Regions from separate parts of the Pseudomonas sp. GL_093 genome, predicted to be linked through region 4. Evidence: predicted binding sites of a transcription regulator. Region 4 holds the regulator's gene; each other region holds the start of a gene.
What was found. Region 4 encodes FliA, which starts transcription of late flagellar genes. Its sites were predicted from a motif close to CTAAAGTTTNNNNNNNNNNNGCCGNTAA; they were not measured.
Positions count from the first base shown of each region.

Region 1: AC3IUE_RS26450 (flagellar protein MotY) is a predicted target of FliA. The motif match lies at 2,089-2,116, and genes of this name have one in related genera.
Region 2: AC3IUE_RS04315 (Maf family protein) is a predicted target of FliA. The motif match lies at 1,751-1,778, and genes of this name have one in related genera.
Region 3: AC3IUE_RS15635 (methyl-accepting chemotaxis protein) is a predicted target of FliA. The motif match lies at 1,977-2,004, and genes of this name have one in related genera.

Region 1 is NZ_CM174448.1:5,739,603-5,744,061, reverse strand. It holds gene AC3IUE_RS26465 (peroxiredoxin) at 1-232, shown strand, start outside; gene rnt (ribonuclease T) at 302-979, opposite strand; gene pyrC (dihydroorotase) at 976-2,022, opposite strand; gene AC3IUE_RS26450 (flagellar protein MotY) at 2,182-3,090, shown strand; gene AC3IUE_RS26445 (argininosuccinate synthase) at 3,220-4,437, shown strand.
Region 2 is NZ_CM174448.1:987,344-991,802, forward strand. It holds gene mreC (rod shape-determining protein MreC) at 79-1,194, shown strand; gene mreD (rod shape-determining protein MreD) at 1,194-1,685, shown strand; gene AC3IUE_RS04315 (Maf family protein) at 1,889-2,485, shown strand; gene rng (ribonuclease G) at 2,543-4,000, shown strand; gene AC3IUE_RS04325 (YhdP family protein) at 4,076-4,459, shown strand, end outside.
Region 3 is NZ_CM174448.1:3,377,611-3,382,069, forward strand. It holds gene AC3IUE_RS15635 (methyl-accepting chemotaxis protein) at 215-1,849, opposite strand; gene AC3IUE_RS15640 (undecaprenyl-diphosphate phosphatase) at 2,142-2,972, shown strand; gene AC3IUE_RS15645 (DUF1294 domain-containing protein) at 2,969-3,397, shown strand; gene AC3IUE_RS15650 (MmcQ/YjbR family DNA-binding protein) at 3,394-3,753, opposite strand; gene AC3IUE_RS15655 (LysR substrate-binding domain-containing protein) at 3,750-4,459, opposite strand, start outside.
Region 4 is NZ_CM174448.1:1,873,732-1,878,190, reverse strand. It holds gene AC3IUE_RS08455 (chemotaxis protein CheA) at 1-1,348, opposite strand, end outside; gene AC3IUE_RS08450 (protein phosphatase CheZ) at 1,386-2,174, opposite strand; gene AC3IUE_RS08445 (chemotaxis response regulator CheY) at 2,205-2,576, opposite strand; gene fliA (RNA polymerase sigma factor FliA) at 2,744-3,484, opposite strand; gene fleN (flagellar synthesis regulator FleN) at 3,481-4,311, opposite strand; gene flhF (flagellar biosynthesis GTPase FlhF) at 4,428-4,459, opposite strand, start outside.

The DNA.
Region 1 (4,459 bases), 3.2 Mb from region 4:
TTTCCGTGGTGCGTTCCTGATCGACGACAAAGGCGTTGTCCGCTCGCAGATCATCAACGACCTGCCGCTGGGCCGTAACATCGAAGAGCTGGTTCGTCTGGTCGACGCTCTGCAATTCCACGAAGAGCACGGTGAAGTTTGCCCTGCCAACTGGAAAAAAGGCGACAAAGGCATGACCGCTTCGACCGAAGGCGTCGCGGCTTACCTGACCGAGCACGCTGCTGCGCTGTAAGGCACGTTTGAGGCATAAAAAAACCGGCCGTTGAGGCCGGTTTTTTTATGGGCGGGATAAACCCAACGATCAGTCGTTGTAGTCTTCCCAGCCGCCCATTTGTTTCCAGCGATTGACGATGCCGCAGAACAGCTCGGCGGTCTTCTCGGTGTCGTAGCGAGCCGAGTGGGCCTCACGACCGTCGAAGTCGATGTCAGCTGCCGAACAGGCCTTGGCCAGTACGGTTTGGCCGTAAGCCAGACCAGCCAGGGTCGCGGTATCGAAGCTCGAGAATGGATGAAACGGGTTACGCTTCATGTCCAGGCGTGCGACAGCGGCGTTGAGGAAACCCAGATCGAAGCTGCTGTTGTGCCCGACCAGAATCGCCCGTTTGCAACCGTTGGCTTTCAGAGCCTTGCGGATGCCGCGGAAGATGTCGGTCAGCGCTGCTTCTTCACTCACTGCCATGCGCAGCGGGTGATCGAGTTTGATCCCGGTAAACTCCAGAGCGGCTGCTTCGATGTTCGCGCCTTCAAAAGGCTCTACGCGAAAGAAGTAGGTGTGATCGGGGTACACAAACCCTTTTTCATCCATGCCGATGGTAGTTGCGGCGATTTCCAGCAAGGCGTCAGTGGCAGAGTTGAAACCACCGGTTTCAACGTCGACAACGACTGGCAGGTATCCACGGAAGCGCTCAGCCATCGGGTGGCGCGAACCACCTCCGCCGCCTTGACCGTCCTGTTCGTCGTCGAAATGGTCTTCACTCACGCGTGTTCCTCCAGCAGGCGCCAGCGCAGTTTTTCACCGGCGCGCAGCGGGATTACGGTCAGCTCGCCAAATGGCAGGCTGGTTGGGGCGGTCCACTCTTCGCGGACCAGGGTGATGCGATCGGTGTTCACCGGCAGGCCGTAGAAACGAGGGCCGTTCAGGCTGGCGAAGGCTTCGAGCTTGTCCAGCGCGTTGCGCTGTTCGAAGGCTTCGGCATACATCTCGATCGCTGCATAAGCGGTGTAGCAACCGGCACAGCCGCAAGCGGCTTCTTTGGCGTGCTGGGCATGGGGCGCCGAGTCGGTGCCGAGGAAGAACTTGTCGCTGCCGCTGGTGGCGGCGTCGAGCAGGGCTTCCTGATGGGTGTTGCGCTTGAGGATCGGCAGGCAATAGAAGTGCGGCCGAATCCCGCCCACGAGCATGTGGTTGCGGTTGTACAGCAGGTGATGCGCGGTGATGGTCGCGCCAACATTGGCCGAAGCCTCGTTGACGAACTGCACGGCGTCGGCAGTAGTGATGTGTTCGAACACCACTTTGAGGCTCGGGAAGCGCTCGACCACACGACGCATGTGCTCATCGATGAAGAATTTTTCGCGATCGAAAACGTCGACATCGCCACGGGTGACTTCACCGTGAATCAGCAAGGGCATCCCGACTTCGGCCATGGCCTCAAGTGCAGGGAAAATCTTGTCGATGCTGGTGACACCAGAGTCCGAGTTGGTGGTCGCGCCGGCCGGGTACAGCTTGGCGGCGTGAATGAAGCCGCTGGCCTTGGCCTCGCGAATTTCTTCGGGCTGTGTGCGATCGGTCAGGTACAGCACCATCAACGGTTCGAAGCGGCTGCCGGCCGGGCGTGCAGCGAGAATCCGCTGGCGATAGCCGTCGGCTTCAGCGGTGTTACGCACCGGAGGTACCAGGTTGGGCATGATGATGGCGCGACCAAAGGTGCGCGCGACATCCGCGACTGTATTGGGCAACACAGCACCATCGCGAAGATGAATATGCCAGTCGTCGGGACGCAGCAGGGTCAGGCGGTCGGACATGAGGGGATTCCAGGCGGGTCAAACTGAGGGGAATGCTACCGGAAAAGACTCTTCCAGGCACTCGCTATCAAGTTTTGCTGGAAGCTTCCGATATCCAACAGGTATGCCGTAAACATCTGTGTGTCGGTCTTTTTGTTGTAGAAGCCAGTGGAGCCTCCCGTGCGCCAGCGTTATTTAGCCTTGCTCAGCGTGTTTGCCAGCCTTCCTGCGATGGCGCTCACTTTCCAGACCCGTCTGGAGAGCATCGAGTGGACGGTCGAAGGGGACAAGTTCGAGTGCCGCCTGACTCAGCCGATCACCGATTTTGGTTCGGGTGAGTTCGTGCGCCGCGCTGGCGAGCAAGCGACGTTTCGTCTGAAGGCCTATAACGCGATGATCGGCGGCGGTTCGGCCACCTTGCTGGCGGCTGCTGCACCGTGGCAGCCGGGGCGTGGCGACATCAACCTCGGTTCTGTGCGAATCGGCAGCGGCAATGTGTTGTTCAACAGTTCGCAAGTTCAGGCTGGCCGCTTGCTCAGTGGCCTGATGGATGGTCGCAGTCCGGTCGTTCGACATTACTCGGGCGATGGCCGGGTGTCGGAAGTGCGTCTGTTGCCAGTCAAGTTCAGCCAGGCCTTTAACGACTATCAGGGTTGCGTGGCGAAGCTGCTGCCGAAGAATTTCGAGCAGGTTAAACAATCGCAGATCGGCTTCCCCGGCGAAGGCATCGATCTCGACGCGCAGGCCAAGGCTCAATTGCAGGTGATGCTGGAGTTCATGAAGGCCGACCCGACGGTCAACCACATCGAGCTCGATGGCCACTCCGATAACAGTGGCAACCGCCTGACCAATCGTGATTTGTCGCGGCGTCGGGCCCTGGCCGTCATGGAGTTCTTCAAGGCCAACGGTGTTCAGGAGTCACAAATCACTGTGCGCTTTCACGGCGAGCGTTATCCATTGGCGCCCAATACCAATTCCGCCAACCGGGCGAAGAACCGTCGGGTCAATGTGCAACTCGCGCGTGTTGCGCCCACCGAAAAGCCGGCCCCTCAGGCCACTGTATCGGCGAGTGCCGCGTCGACCTCCTGAACCCGCTGTTATCGTCGCTCACTCGACATAATCTGTCGCTTCGTCGTCATAAGCTGTCGCGCCTCTGTAAATTATCCTGCATGAGCGGTAGACTTGACGGCTTTCCGTAGAACCCCGTGGAGTGATGGCATGGCGGACGTAAACAAGGTCGTTCTGGCGTATTCCGGCGGCCTGGACACTTCGGTGATCCTCAAGTGGCTGCAGGATACTTATAACTGTGAAGTCGTGACCTTCACCGCTGACCTGGGTCAGGGCGAAGAGGTCGAACCTGCACGCGCCAAGGCACAGGCCATGGGCGTGAAAGAGATCTACATCGACGACTTGCGCGAAGAATTCGTGCGCGATTTCGTTTTCCCGATGTTCCGCGCCAACACCGTTTACGAAGGCGAGTACCTGCTGGGTACTTCCATCGCTCGTCCGTTGATCGCCAAGCGCTTGATCGAAATCGCCAACGAAACCGGTGCTGACGCCATTTCCCACGGCGCCACCGGCAAGGGCAACGACCAGGTTCGTTTCGAACTGGGCGCCTACGCCTTGAAGCCAGGCGTGAAAGTGATTGCTCCGTGGCGCGAATGGGATCTGCTCTCCCGTGAAAAGCTGATGGATTATGCTGAAAAGCACAACATCCCGATCGAGCGTCACGGCAAGAAAAAATCCCCGTACTCGATGGATGCCAACCTGCTGCACATCTCCTATGAAGGCGGCGTGCTGGAAGACACCTGGACCGAGCACGAAGAAGACATGTGGAAATGGACCGTCTCCCCGGAGAAGGCTCCTGACAAAGCGCAATACCTGGAACTGACCTACCGCAACGGCGATATCGTCGCACTGGACGGCGTCGAAATGACCCCGGCCACCGTGCTGGCGACCCTGAACCGTATCGGCGGCGAACACGGTATCGGCCGTCTCGACATCGTCGAGAACCGTTACGTGGGCATGAAGTCCCGTGGCTGCTACGAAACCCCTGGCGGCACCATCATGCTGCGCGCTCACCGTGCGATCGAGTCGATCACCCTGGACCGCGAAGTGGCTCACCTCAAAGACGAGCTGATGCCTAAATACGCCAGCCTGATCTACACCGGTTACTGGTGGAGCCCTGAGCGTCTGATGCTGCAACAGATGATCGACGCATCCCAGGCCCATGTGAACGGCGTTGTGCGCCTGAAGCTGTACAAGGGCAACGTGATCGTCACCGGTCGCAAGTCCGACGAATCGTTGTTCGATGCCAACATCGCGACCTTCGAAGAAGATGGCGGCGCCTACAACCAGGCCGACGCGGCGGGCTTCATCAAGCTCAACGCCTTGCGCATGCGTATTGCGGCGAACAAAGGCCGGAAGCTTTTCTGAGATCTTTGAAACCGTAGTGGAA
Region 2 (4,459 bases), 890 kb from region 4:
TTATCTTCTGTCAGTCTGCATCCAGGCCGGTTTGATGCCGTATGAATAAAGAGAACATTTGCCTGGGAGGAGCGGCTTATTAAACCGCTTTTCACCAAAGGGCCTTCACTGGGCGTGCGCTTGTTGGTGCTGGTCGTGCTATCGGTCGCGCTGATGGTGGTCGATGCCCGCTTCACACTGCTCAAGCCAGTGCGTAGCCAAATGTCGCTGGTACTGATGCAGTCTTACTGGATCACCGACCTGCCGCAGCGGCTATGGCAGGGTGTGGCCAGCCAATTTGGCAGCCGTACCGAGCTCGTCGCCGAAAACGAAAAACTCAAAACCGAAAACCTGCTGTTGCAGGGCCGCATGCAAAAGCTTGCCGCCCTCACCGAGCAGAACGTTCGGCTGCGCGAGTTGCTCAACTCCTCCGCGCTGGTCAACGAGAAGGTCGAAGTGGCCGAGCTGATCGGCATGGACCCTAACCCCTTTACCCACCGCATCATCATCAATAAAGGTGAGCGCGACGGTGTGGTCCTCGGTCAGCCGGTGCTCGATGCCCGCGGCCTGATGGGCCAGGTGGTCGAGTTGATGCCGTACACCTCTCGTGTGCTGTTGCTGACCGACACCACTCACAGTATTCCGGTGCAGGTGAACCGCAACGGTCTGCGGGCGATTGCCAGCGGCACCGGCAACCCGGAACGCCTGGAGCTGCGTCACGTGGCTGATACCGCCGACATTAAAGAAGGCGATCTGCTGGTCAGCTCCGGTCTGGGGCAGCGGTTCCCGGCGGGTTACCCGGTGGCGACGGTCAGGGAAGTGATTCACGATTCCGGTCAGCCGTTCGCTATTGTGCGCGCCGTGCCGACCGCCGCCTTGAACCGTAGCCGGTACCTGCTGCTGGTGTTCACCGACGGTCGTACAGCCGAAGAGCGCGCCAACGAAGCTGCCCAGGCTCAAGAAGCCTTGGACCAGCACGGTGGTGGACCGATCATTCCAGCGACCGTGCCGAAACCTGCCATCGTCCCGGCTGCTGTTGCTGCGCCCGTGACGCCGGTAGCGCCGACGGCTGCCCCTGCTGCCACAACCCCGCCCAAACCTGCGGCAACTCATCCTGCTGCTGCGAAACCTGCCGCCAGCAAGCCGCCCGCTGCCGTGAAGCCTGCTGCCAAACCGCCTGTCTCTGCGCCGGCTACCACTGGGGGACGAGAATAATGGTGGGTGCTACTGCCTCCCGAAACGGCTGGATTGTCTGGCTGACATTCGCCATCGGCATGCTGCTCAGCGTTTCGCCGCTGCCGCAATTCATGGAAATCCTCCGTCCGCTGTGGCTGGCCTTGCTGCTGGCATTCTGGGCGTTGGCCATGCCGCAGAAAGTCGGGATGGTCACCGCGTGGTGCCTGGGCCTGGCCGAAGACGTGCTTTATGGCACGCTGCTGGGCCAGAACGCGTTGATCCTGACGTTGATCACGTACCTGGTGCTGGCGCTGCAACAACGCCTGCGCATGTTCCCGATGTGGCAACAGAGCCTGGTGATCCTGGTGATCTTCGGCCTCGCGCAGCTTGTTCAACTATGGCTCAGCGCCCTGACCGGCAATCGTCAGCCGACGCTGGCGCTGGTCTTGCCGGCACTGGTCAGTGCATTGCTCTGGCCATGGATCAGCTACGGTTTGCGCGGTTTGCGTCGACGCTACAAAATCAATTAATTCGGTCAGGCATTTGCCCGCACCGGTGCCCTGTCTCGCAAATATGTTTCTTTTTTGGCGAGTGGCTGTTGTTGCCAGGCAAGGCGCCGCGACAAGTCATAGCTGGCTATGGCGAGGAGCGGCAACGCAGTATGGCAACAACAGACGCCGCCAAAAAGGAACAGTATTTGTGAGACGGGGCACTAAACAAGGGAGATGTCTTGATGAAACAGCTGTACCTCGCCTCAGGCTCGCCGCGTCGGCGTGAACTGCTCACGCAGATCGGCGTGCCGTTCTCCGCCATCAGCGCGGACATCGATGAAACCCCTTTAGAAAATGAATCCCCGTCGGCCTATGTCGAGCGCCTGGCGCGCGGCAAAGCCGAGGCCGGGCGTGGGACTGTCGTGTCTGACGCAGATTTTTGCGTGCTGGGCGCCGACACCGCCGTGGTGCTGGACGGAAAAATTCTCGGCAAGCCGGTTGATGAAGCCGAGGCGTGCGCCATGCTTATGATGTTGTCCGGGTGTGAACATGAAGTCCTGACGGCGATTGCGGTGCGAGAGGGCGAGCGTTGCGAGTCTCGGGTGGTGCGCAGTCTGGTGCGTTTTCGCAACATCAATCGCGATGAGGCGGTGGCCTACTGGGCCAGCGGCGAGCCGCAGGACAAGGCCGGCGGCTACGGCATTCAAGGGCTCGGCGCGGTGTTTGTCGCCGGGATAAATGGCAGTTACTCGGCGGTGGTCGGGTTACCGCTGTGCGAAACCGCTGAGCTGCTTGGCCATTTCGGCATACCCTGTTGGCAAACCCTTAACGCGCGTTGAGCGTCGTACTGACAAGATGCGGCCATTATCGTGAACATGCCTGAACGAGACCCTGCCATGAGTGAAGAGATCCTGATCAACATCACGCCGATGGAATCGCGCGTGGCGGTGGTTGAAAACGGTGTTCTGCAAGAGGTCCACGTCGAGCGCACGCAAAAGCGCGGGATCGTCGGCAATATCTATAAAGGCAAGGTCGTGCGGGTATTGCCCGGCATGCAGGCGGCATTCGTCGACATTGGTCTGGACCGCGCCGCGTTCATTCATGCCTCGGAAATCTCCCTGCGCGAAGGTCCGGCGGTCGAGAGCATCAGCGCCCTGGTTCACGAGGGTCAGAGCCTGGTGGTGCAAGTCACCAAGGACCCGATCGGCTCAAAAGGCGCACGCCTGACGACTCAGTTGTCGATTCCATCGCGTTATCTGGTGTACATGCCGCGCACCGCGCACGTTGGCATTTCGTTGAAGATCGAAGACGAAGCCGAGCGTGAACGTCTCAAGCAAGTGGTCACCGATTGCGTGGCCAAAGAAGGCATTCAAGAGGCCGGTGGCTTCATCTTGCGTACCGCTGCCGAAGGTGCCGGTGCCGATGAAATCCTCATGGACATTCGCTACCTGCGTCGCCTCTGGGATCAGATCAACGAGCAGATCAAAACCATCAGCGCGCCGAGTGTGATCTACGAAGACCTAGGCCTGGCGCTGCGCACCTTGCGTGACCTGGTGAGCCCGAAGATCGAGAAGATCCGCATCGACTCCCGGGAAACCTTCCAGAAAACCACGCAGTTCGTTGCCGAGCTGATGCCGGAAATTGCCGATCGTCTTGAGCATTACCCTGGCGAACGGCCGATCTTCGACCTGTACGGCGTTGAAGACGAAATCCAGAAAGCGCTGGAGCGCAAAGTCCCGCTGAAATCCGGCGGTTACCTGGTGGTCGATCCGGCGGAAGCCATGAGCACCATCGACGTCAACACCGGGGCGTTCGTCGGTCATCGCAACCTCGAAGAAACCATCTTCAAGACCAACCTCGAAGCCGCGACCGCCATCGCTCGTCAGCTGCGCCTGCGCAACCTGGGCGGGATCATCATCATCGACTTCATCGACATGGAAGATGAAGAGCACCAACGTCAGGTGCTGCGCACGCTCGAGAAACAACTGGAACGCGATCACGCCAAGACCAACATCATCGGCATCACCGAGTTGGGCCTGGTGCAGATGACTCGCAAGCGCACCCGCGAAAGTCTCGAACAAGTGCTGTGCGAACCGTGCAGCAGCTGTCAGGGCCGCGGCAAGCTCAAGACGCCTGAAACCGTTTGCTACGAGATTTTCCGCGAAATCCTCCGAGAGGCTCGCGCCTATCAGGCGGAAGGCTATCGTGTATTGGCAAACCAGAAAGTGGTCGACCGTTTGCTCGATGAAGAATCGGGCAATGTCGCCGAGCTCGAAGGTTTTATCGGACGCACCATCCGGTTTCAGGTGGAAACCATGTATTCCCAGGAACAATACGACGTGGTGCTGCTCTGAATCGCTGTATTTCAACCCTGTTAGAACGGCTGGCCTCAGCTTTTTGCAGTGTTTTTGCCATGGGAGCCAACTGACATGGAACGTCTGACACGCATTTTGGCCGCACTGACCCGCTGGGGTCTGGGGCTGTGTGCGTTGGTGATGGTGTTGTTGGCGTTATACGTCAGCCTCGGCCGAGAGCTGGCCCCGCTGGTGGCCGAGTACCGTGCCGAAGTCGAAGCCAAAGCCAGCGCTGCCTTGGGTATGCCGCTGAATATCGGCGAACTGGAAGGTAACTGGAGCGGCTTTGCGCCGATCATGCTGGCTCACGACGTGATGGTCGGCGAGGGCACCAATGCCCTGCGTCTGGATCAGGTGCGCGCGGTGCCGGATCTTTGGGCCAGTCTGATGGCTCGCGAAGTGCGCATCGCTCACCTGGAACTCAGCGGGCTGAAGATCAGCCTCAAGGAAGGCGAAGAC
Region 3 (4,459 bases), 1.5 Mb from region 4:
AGGGGGCGGATTGTAACGGCAGGCGCCGCCAAGTAGAACCGGCGTGCGCCGCCCTGTGTAGCAGCTGCCGAGCTTGCGAGGCTGCGTTCGGCTGCGTAGCAGTCGTGAAATCAGACACCGCGGTGTGTCAGAAAAAACTTGCAGGCAGGATTGACGACGGCTCCGCAGCCGAACGCAGCCTCGCAGCCTCGGCAGCTGCTACAGGCGCATGTCGTTACACCCGGAACTGCTTGAGCAGCCCGTTCAATTGCTCACTCAATTCCTTCAGGTGAACGCTGGCCACGCTCGACTGTTCGGCCGCCAGCGCCGTGCTGTGGGACAAACCGGCCGCCTGGGTGACGTTCTGGTTGATGTCCTCGACCACATGCGCCTGTTGCAAGGTTGCGCTAGCGATGGAGGCGTTCAACCCGTTGAGGTTGCGCAGCGCCTGGGCGATGGCATTCAGGCTTGCACCGGCCAGGCCGGCCTGCTCGATGGTCAACTGCGATGCACGGCTGCTGTCGCCGATCACTTTGACCGCCGCTTCGGAGTGGCTTTGCAGGCGTTCGATCATCGACTGGATCTCGGCCGTGGACTTCTGGGTACGCTGGGCCAGCAGTCGCACTTCATCGGCCACCACCGCAAAACCGCGACCTTGCTCGCCGGCCCGGGCGGCTTCGATGGCCGCGTTGAGGGCCAGCAGGTTGGTTTGCTCGGCGATGGAGCGGATCACCTCGAGGACGCTGCCGATCTGCGTGCTTTCGGCGGCCAGGGTACGAATCACTTCCACCGCCTGATCGATGGTCGACGACAGCTTGTCGATCTGTTGCAGGCTGCCATCGATGTTGACCTGACCTTGCTGCGCCTGAGACTCGGCATCGCGCATTTCGCTGGCGGCGTGCTCGGCGTTTTTCGCGACGTCGTGCACGCCATATGTCACTTCATTGATGGCTGTGGCCACCAGTTCCATTTGCTGGGACTGTTGCTGACTGCGTTGCTGGGCCTGGGCTGCGTCGTTGCCCAGTTCGCTGGAAGACTGGCCCAGGGCACTGGCGGACACTTGCAGTTCCCTGATCACCAGTCGCAGCTTGGCGGTGAAGGCGTTGAAGTGGCGTGCCAGTTGCGTGACTTCATCCTGGCCATGGGTGTCGAGGCTGTGGGTCAGGTCGCTCTCGCCGCTGGCGATGTTGGCCATGGCGTTCACGGTTTCCTGCAGTGGACGCACGATGCTGCGGGCAATCAGGATGACCAGCAGCGCCATGATCAGGGCAATCACCAGCCCCACGAGCGAGGCCTTCCAGACCTGGCCATAGAACTCGGCCTGCATGTCATCGATATACACGCCCGAACCGATCACCCAACCCCAGGGCTCGAAGAGTTTGATGTAGGAGGTTTTTTCTACCGGCGCGCTGGCGCCCGGTTTTGGCCAGCGATAGTCAACGGTGCCGGCACCCTTGGACTTGGCAACGGCGACCATTTCGTTAAACAGGGCAAAACCGTCCGGGTCGCGGATCGCCGAGAGGTTCTGGCCATCGAGTTTCGGGTTGGCCGGGTGCATGATCATCACCGGCGTCAGGTCATTGATCCAGAAGTAGTCATTCTGGTCATAGCGCAGACCGCGAACGGCGCTCAGTGCCTGCTTCTGCGCGGCGTCGCGGGTGAGGGTGCCGGCGGTTTCGAGGTCGTGGTAATAGGTCAGAATGCCACTGGCGGTTTGCACCACATGCTGGGTTTTCTGGGCCTTGGCGTGGTACAGGTCATCGTGAATCTGCTTGAGCATCAAGACGCCCAACGTCATTAGCATCAGGACGGCTACGATCAAGATGAGCCACAAACGTCGGCTGATCGACATACTGCGCAAGCTGTTCATAACGCTGTCACTCCGGTTTCTTTTTCTTGTAATAAATGATCGCCAGCATCCAACCACACTTTGCCAATCGGTCATATCCGACCCAAGTCCAATAACGCGGCAGCGCTAATCAGACTTGTCTGATAGGATTTCGGCCCCGCACGGAAAAACCTGAATCCAAGTTGATTTTTCACGGAATTTTTATGGTTCCGTCTGGATCCTGTGCGCGCGGGACTTCAGCTACGCTGATCGCAGTGAACGCTCTGACAAATATTAACGGGGCATGCTTTTGCGCATTGCCTTTGGGGGATTGATGGATCTTTGGACGGCCTTTCAGGCATTGATTTTGGGCGTTGTGGAAGGGCTGACGGAGTTTTTGCCGATTTCCAGCACCGGACACCAAATCATTGTGGCGGACTTGCTCAACTTCGGTGGCGAGCGAGCCATCGCTTTCAACATTATTATTCAGCTGGGGGCGATTCTGGCGGTGGTGTGGGAGTTCCGCCGCAAGATCATCGATGTGGTGACCGGTTTGCCAACGCAGCCCGGCGCTCGCCGCTTTACCGCAAACCTGCTGATTGCCTTCATGCCGGCCGTGGTACTGGGGGTGATTTTTTCCGATTTGATCCACAAATACCTGTTCAATCCGATCACCGTCGCGACGGCGTTGGTTGTGGGCGGGATCATCATGTTGTGGGCCGAAAAGCGTCAGCATGAAGTGCATGCCGACACCGTTGATGAGATCACGTGGAAAGATGCCCTGAAAGTCGGCTTCGCCCAGTGCCTGGCAATGATTCCCGGTACTTCGCGTTCCGGCTCGACGATCATTGGTGGCTTGTTGTTCGGGCTGTCGCGCAAGACCGCTACCGAGTTTTCGTTCTTTCTGGCGATGCCGACCATGGTCGCTGCGGCCGTTTACTCGGGCTACAAATACCGCCACCTGTTCGTCCCGTCGGATTTTCCGGTGTTCGCGATCGGCTTCGTCACCGCGTTCATCTTTGCAATGATTGCCGTCAAGGGCTTGCTCAAGTTCATCGCCAGCCACAGCTACGCAGCGTTTGCCTGGTATCGCATCGCATTCGGCCTGGTCATCCTGGCCACCTGGCAGTTTGGCTGGGTTGACTGGGCCGCGGTCAAGCCATGAATGATGGCAGCGCGCGCAACAACCCTGGACGCAAGCCCGCTGGAGAAGTCCGCAATCTTCAGCTGAAACTGTTGGTGTTTGCGGTGCTGTGCGCGCTGCCGCTATACGGCTCGATGTCGTTGTGGTTGCGTGGGGTTTCCGTGATTCCGTTGGCTGCGTACGGGGTCGTCAGCCTGCTGGCGTTCTTGCTGTACTGGAGCGACAAGCGCAAGGCGCGCGCCGACCATTGGCGCACACCGGAGAACGTGTTGCATGCGGTGGAACTCGCCGGCGGCTGGCCGGGCGCCTTGCTGGCGCAGCAGCTGTTCCGTCACAAGACGCGCAAGCTCTCGTTTCAGTTGGTGTTCTGGATCATCGTGCTGATGCATCAGGTGTTCTGGATCGACCAGCTGTTTCTCGGGGCCCATCTGTTCGCGCTGTTTTAAAGCAGCAGTCCAACCTGGGTGCGCTTGGGCAACTTGCTCACCACCAATTGATGGGAACGCTGCAACAAGCCTTGCAGCTCTTCAGGGCCCAACGGGTAGGGCGTTTCCATGATGATCCACTGAGCCCGCGCCAGATACGGCGCCGGGCGGATTCCCGGGCGGTCGCAATGACCGAGAAACAAATCCTTGTCGACCTTGAAGGCCAGGGATTCGCCCCGCAGATTCTGCAAGGCAAACATCTTGTTCCCCGCAATCGAAAACACCCGCACGCCACCCCACTTGTAGTCTTCCCGCGCACCCGGCAGCGCGAGACAGAATTGCGCGACATCCTCTTCGCTCATACGTCCAGCCTTCATATCAATCGGTCCCCACAGGCATTGAATGATTCGATCAAATGGTCGAGCCAGGCGCGTACGGCCGGCATCACCCCGCGTCGATGAGGGTAGACCGCTTGCAGCCAGCCGCCAGGTAACGACCAGTCGGGCAGCAACTGCACCAGCGAGCCGTTTTCCAGTTCCTGCTCGCAATACATCATCGGCAGCATGGTAAAACCCTGGCCCGCGAGCGTGCAGGCCTTGCGCACGATAAAGTCATCGATGCCCAATCGCGCTTCGAGGGTGAGATCGCAGCTTTTGCCCTGTTGGTCGAGCAGGCGGATATGCACCAGGCGGTCGGCTTCCAGGGCGCCGAGCACGGGCAGGGTTTTCAAGTCTTCGGGGTGGTTGATTTCACGTCCGTGCAAAAAACCGGGGCTGGCGACCATCGCCATCTGCGCCTGGCGCAAACGTCGGGTGACCAGCAGCGGATCCTCATCCCCCAACTCACGCACCCGCAGCGCCACATCGACGCCCTCGGTCACCAGGTCGACGCGGCGGTTGAGCAGCATGACCTCCAGTTGAACCTGAGGATATTTCTCAAGGAAATCGCTGATCACTGTCGGCAGAATTTCGTGGGCCAACCCGACGGGGCAGGACACCCGCAAACGCCCGCGAGGTTCGCTGGACATGCTGGCGACGGCTTCATCCGCCATTTCAGCTTCCAGCAGCATCGCCTGACAGTGCC
Region 4 (4,459 bases):
CCAGGTTGATCTCTTTCTTGAGCTGACGAGCCAGGTCGCGAACCAGACGCGGGAAACGTCCGAAGACCTTCTTGATCGGTTGCATCCGGGTCTTCATGACCGCGGTTTGCAGGTCGGCCGTGACCACGTCGAGGTTCGACACGGCCTTGGACATGGCTTCGTCGCCGCTGTTGAGGCCCAGACGGACCAAGCGGTTACGCACCAGTACCAACTCGCCAACCATGTTCATGATTTCGTCGAGACGCGCGGTGTCGACCCGCACGGTGGTCTCGGCTTCGCTGGCCGGCTTTTCCGGTGGCGGTGCGGCCGGCGCACGGGCCGGAGCCGGTGCTGCAGCAGCGGCAGGCTTCGGCGCTTCGGCTTTAGGCTCGGGCGCTTTGGCTACAGGTTTCGCAGCCGGTGCTGGCGCCTTGGCGACAGGAGCAGAAACCACTGCGCCAGTGCCAACCTCGGTGAACTTGCCTTTGCCGTGCAATTCGTCGAGCAGCGACTCGAACTCGTGATCGGAGATCAGATCGCCGCCAGCCGCTTTAGCGGTTGGCGCAGCCGGGGCCGGGACCGCAGCAATGGCCGATTCCAGCGCATCAACGGCAAAGTTACCCTTGCCGTGCAACTGATCGAGCAGTGCTTCGAACTCGTCGTCGGTGATATCGGAGCTGTCGCCTGCCGCTTTCGGGGCAGCCGGTGCGGCTGGCGCCGGGGCTACCGCATCGACGGCGAACTGGCCTTTACCGTGCAGTTGATCGAGCAACGACTCGAACTCGGCATCGGTGATTTCGTCGCTGGCCGCCGCATTGCTGCTCGGCGCTGGCACAGCTGCCGGGGCTTCTGCCTGAGCCTTGACGGCGTTCAGCGAGTCCAGCAGTTGTTCGAATTCGTTATCGGTGATGTCACCCGATTCGCTCTCGGCGGCAGGTTCTTCCACCACCTCGGCGACCGGTGCCGTTTCATCGGCGGTTTGCGGCTCGGCCAGACGGGCCAGTGCCGCAAGCAATTCTGGCGTGGCAGCCGTGATCGGGCTGCGTTCGCGGACTTCGGTAAACATGCCGTTCACCGCATCCAGCGCTTCGAGAACCACGTCCATCAGTTCCGAGTCGACGCGGCGTTCACCCTTGCGCAGGATGTCGAACACGTTCTCGGCGATGTGACAGCACTCCACCAGCTCGTTGAGCTGGAGGAAGCCGGCGCCTCCTTTTACAGTGTGAAAACCGCGAAAAATTGCATTGAGCAAGTCCGCATCGTCTGGTCGGCTTTCAAGCTCGACCAGCTGTTCGGACAGTTGCTCTAGAATCTCGCCGGCCTCAACCAGGAAATCCTGAAGGATCTCTTCATCGGCGCCGAAGCTCATTAAGGGGGTGCTCCTAAAGGTCTAAAAACCTAAAAACCTAAAATCCAAGACTGGATAGCAAATCGTCCACATCGTCCTGACCGGACACAACGTCTTCTCTTTTATCGGCATGAATCTGCGGACCTTCACCCTGAGAGAGATGTTTTTGCGGATCTTTTTCTGCAAGCATCGCTTCACGGTCATGTTCGATGCCCGCAAAGCGGTCCACCTGACTGGCCATAAGCACGAGCTTGAGCAGGTTGCTTTCAACTTCGGTGACCAATTGGGTCACGCGCTTGATCACCTGACCGGTGAGGTCCTGGTAATCCTGAGCGAGCAGAATGTCGTTGAGGTTGCTCGACACAACGCGATTGTCTTCGCTGCTGCGTGTCAGGAAACCGTCGACTCGCCGGGCCAGCTCGCGGAACTCTTCAGCCCCGACTTCGCGACGCATGAACCGTCCCCAGTCGGTGCTCAAGGCCTGGGCTTCGTTGCTCAGGCCGTTGACCAGCGGCGTGGCGTTTTCCACCAGGTCCATGGTGCGGTTGGCAGCCGCCTCGGTCAGCTTGACCACATAACCCAGACGCTCGGTGGCATCCGTGATCTGCGAGACTTCCTCGGCTTGCGGCATGTGCGGGTCAATCTGGAAATTGACGATCGCGCTATGCAGCTCGCGAGTGAGCTTGCCCACTTCCTGATACAGGCCACGGTCACGGGTCTGATTGAGCTCATGGATCAGTTGCACAGCGTCGCCGAACCTGCCTTTTTCAAGGCTTTCGACCAGTTCGACCGCGTGTTTTTTCAGAGTCGATTCGAAATCGCCCTGTGAAGACTCGTTATGCTCCATAGCTCCCCCGTGGCGCAGTGGCTTCGCACATCAACCGATGCGTTCGAAAATCTTCTCGATTTTTTCTTTTAACGCCTGGGCCGTGAAGGGCTTGACCACATAGCCGTTAACACCGGCCTGGGCTGCCTCGATGATCTGCTCGCGCTTGGCTTCAGCGGTCACCATCAGCACCGGCAGGTGCTTGAGCTTTTCATCGGCACGCACGTGGCGCAGCAGGTCGATACCGGTCATGCCAGGCATGTTCCAGTCTGTTACCAGAAAGTCGATGCTGCCGCTGTTGAGAACCGGAATGGCAGTAGTGCCATCGTCGGCCTCGACTGTGTTGGTGAACCCAAGGTCACGCAACAGGTTTTTAATGATCCGCCGCATCGTTGAGAAGTCATCAACGATGAGGATTTTCATGTTCTTGTCCAATTCGACCTCCAAGCAGTCTTAAACGCGCCCAGCACCTGGACGCGCCATTTCAATCAATCCGGCAAAGCACTCAATGACTGTCTGGAGCACAACAGATCGGGACCGGTAAGGTTCAACACCCCACCCGCCGCGTTCGCAGTGTCCCCACACTGCCTTCAGCGCGCTCGCCACTCCCCCAAACGCCCCCGCAAACGGGCCGCGCACTGGCTGTGTAACTGGCTGACCCGAGATTCGCTGACCCCCAGGACCTCACCGATTTCCTTGAGATTCAACTCTTCGTCGTAGTACAGCGCCAACACCAGTCGCTCACGCTCCGGCAAATTGGCAATCGCGTCCGCCAGCGCCGCCTGGAAGCGTTCATCTTCCAGATCGCGTGACGGCTCGAGATGAGCACTGGCGCCATCCTCGTGCAGCCCTTCGTGTTCGCCGTCCTGCAACAGATCGTCGAAACTGAATAACCGGCTGCCCAGGGTGTCGTTCAAAATCCCGTAATAATCGTCGAGACTCAATTGGAGTTCGGCCGCAACCTCGTGATCTTTAGCGTCACGGCCGGTTTTAGCTTCAATAGAGCGAATTGCGTCGCTGACCATCCGGGTATTGCGGTGGACCGAACGTGGCGCCCAGTCCCCCTTGCGTACTTCATCGAGCATCGCGCCACGGATTCGAATGCCCGCGTACGTCTCGAAACTCGCGCCTTTGCTGGCGTCGTATTTGGTCGACACTTCAAGCAGGCCAATCATTCCGGCCTGGATCAGATCTTCCACCTGGACACTGGCCGGCAGACGCGCCAGCAAGTGGTAGGCAATGCGTTTAACCAGTGGCGCGTAACGCTCGATCAGCTCGTACTGCGCGTCACGTGCCGACTTCTTGTAGAGGTTGTAGCCACTGGCTGTCATAGCACAGGTCCTGCGGTTTGTTGCACGAGGCGCTCGACGAAAAACTCCAGGTGCCCACGCGGGTTGGCAGGCAGCGGCCAAGTATCGACCTTCTGTGCAATGGCCTTGAACGCCAGTGAGCACTTGGACCGCGGAAAGGCTTCGTAGACGGCGCGCTGCTTCTGCACGGCCTTGCGCACACTTTCGTCGTAAGGCACCGCGCCGACGTATTGTAAGGCGACGTCAAGGAAGCGATCCGTGACCTTGGTCAACTTGGCGAACAGGTTGCGACCTTCCTGCGGGCTCTGGGCCATGTTGGCCAGGACGCGGAAGCGGTTCATGCCGTAATCGCGGTTCAGCAGTTTGATCAGTGCGTAGGCATCTGTGATCGAGGTCGGTTCGTCGCAGACCACCAGCAAGACTTCTTGCGCTGCGCGAACGAAACTGACGACCGAGTCACCAATGCCCGCAGCGGTGTCGATCACCAGCACGTCGAGGTTGTCGCCGATATCGCTGAACGCCTGGATCAGGCCGGCGTGTTGCGCCGGGCTTAAATGAACCATGCTCTGTGTGCCGGACGCGGCCGGGACGATGCGAATGCCGCCAGGGCCCTGCAACAGTACGTCGCGCAGCTCACAGCGGCCTTCGATCACGTCGGCCAAAGTACGTTTGGGTGTCAGTCCCAGCAGGACGTCGACGTTCGCCAGCCCCAGATCAGCGTCCAGCAGCATGACGCGCCGGCCGAGCTCAGCTAGAGCCAGGGACAAGTTCACTGACACGTTAGTCTTCCCGACGCCACCTTTGCCGCCGGTCACCGCGATCACCTGTACGGGATGCATGCTGCCCATGAATTTTCTTTACCTTGTCTTACTTAGACGGAGGCCACATTACTGGCTGCGCGTTCACTAACTGAACAATGCATGGCAGACCATCGATGTAGGTACAAAAACTGTTCATTAATACCTCAGCCGACCTGCTTGGTCGGGCTGTGGTAAA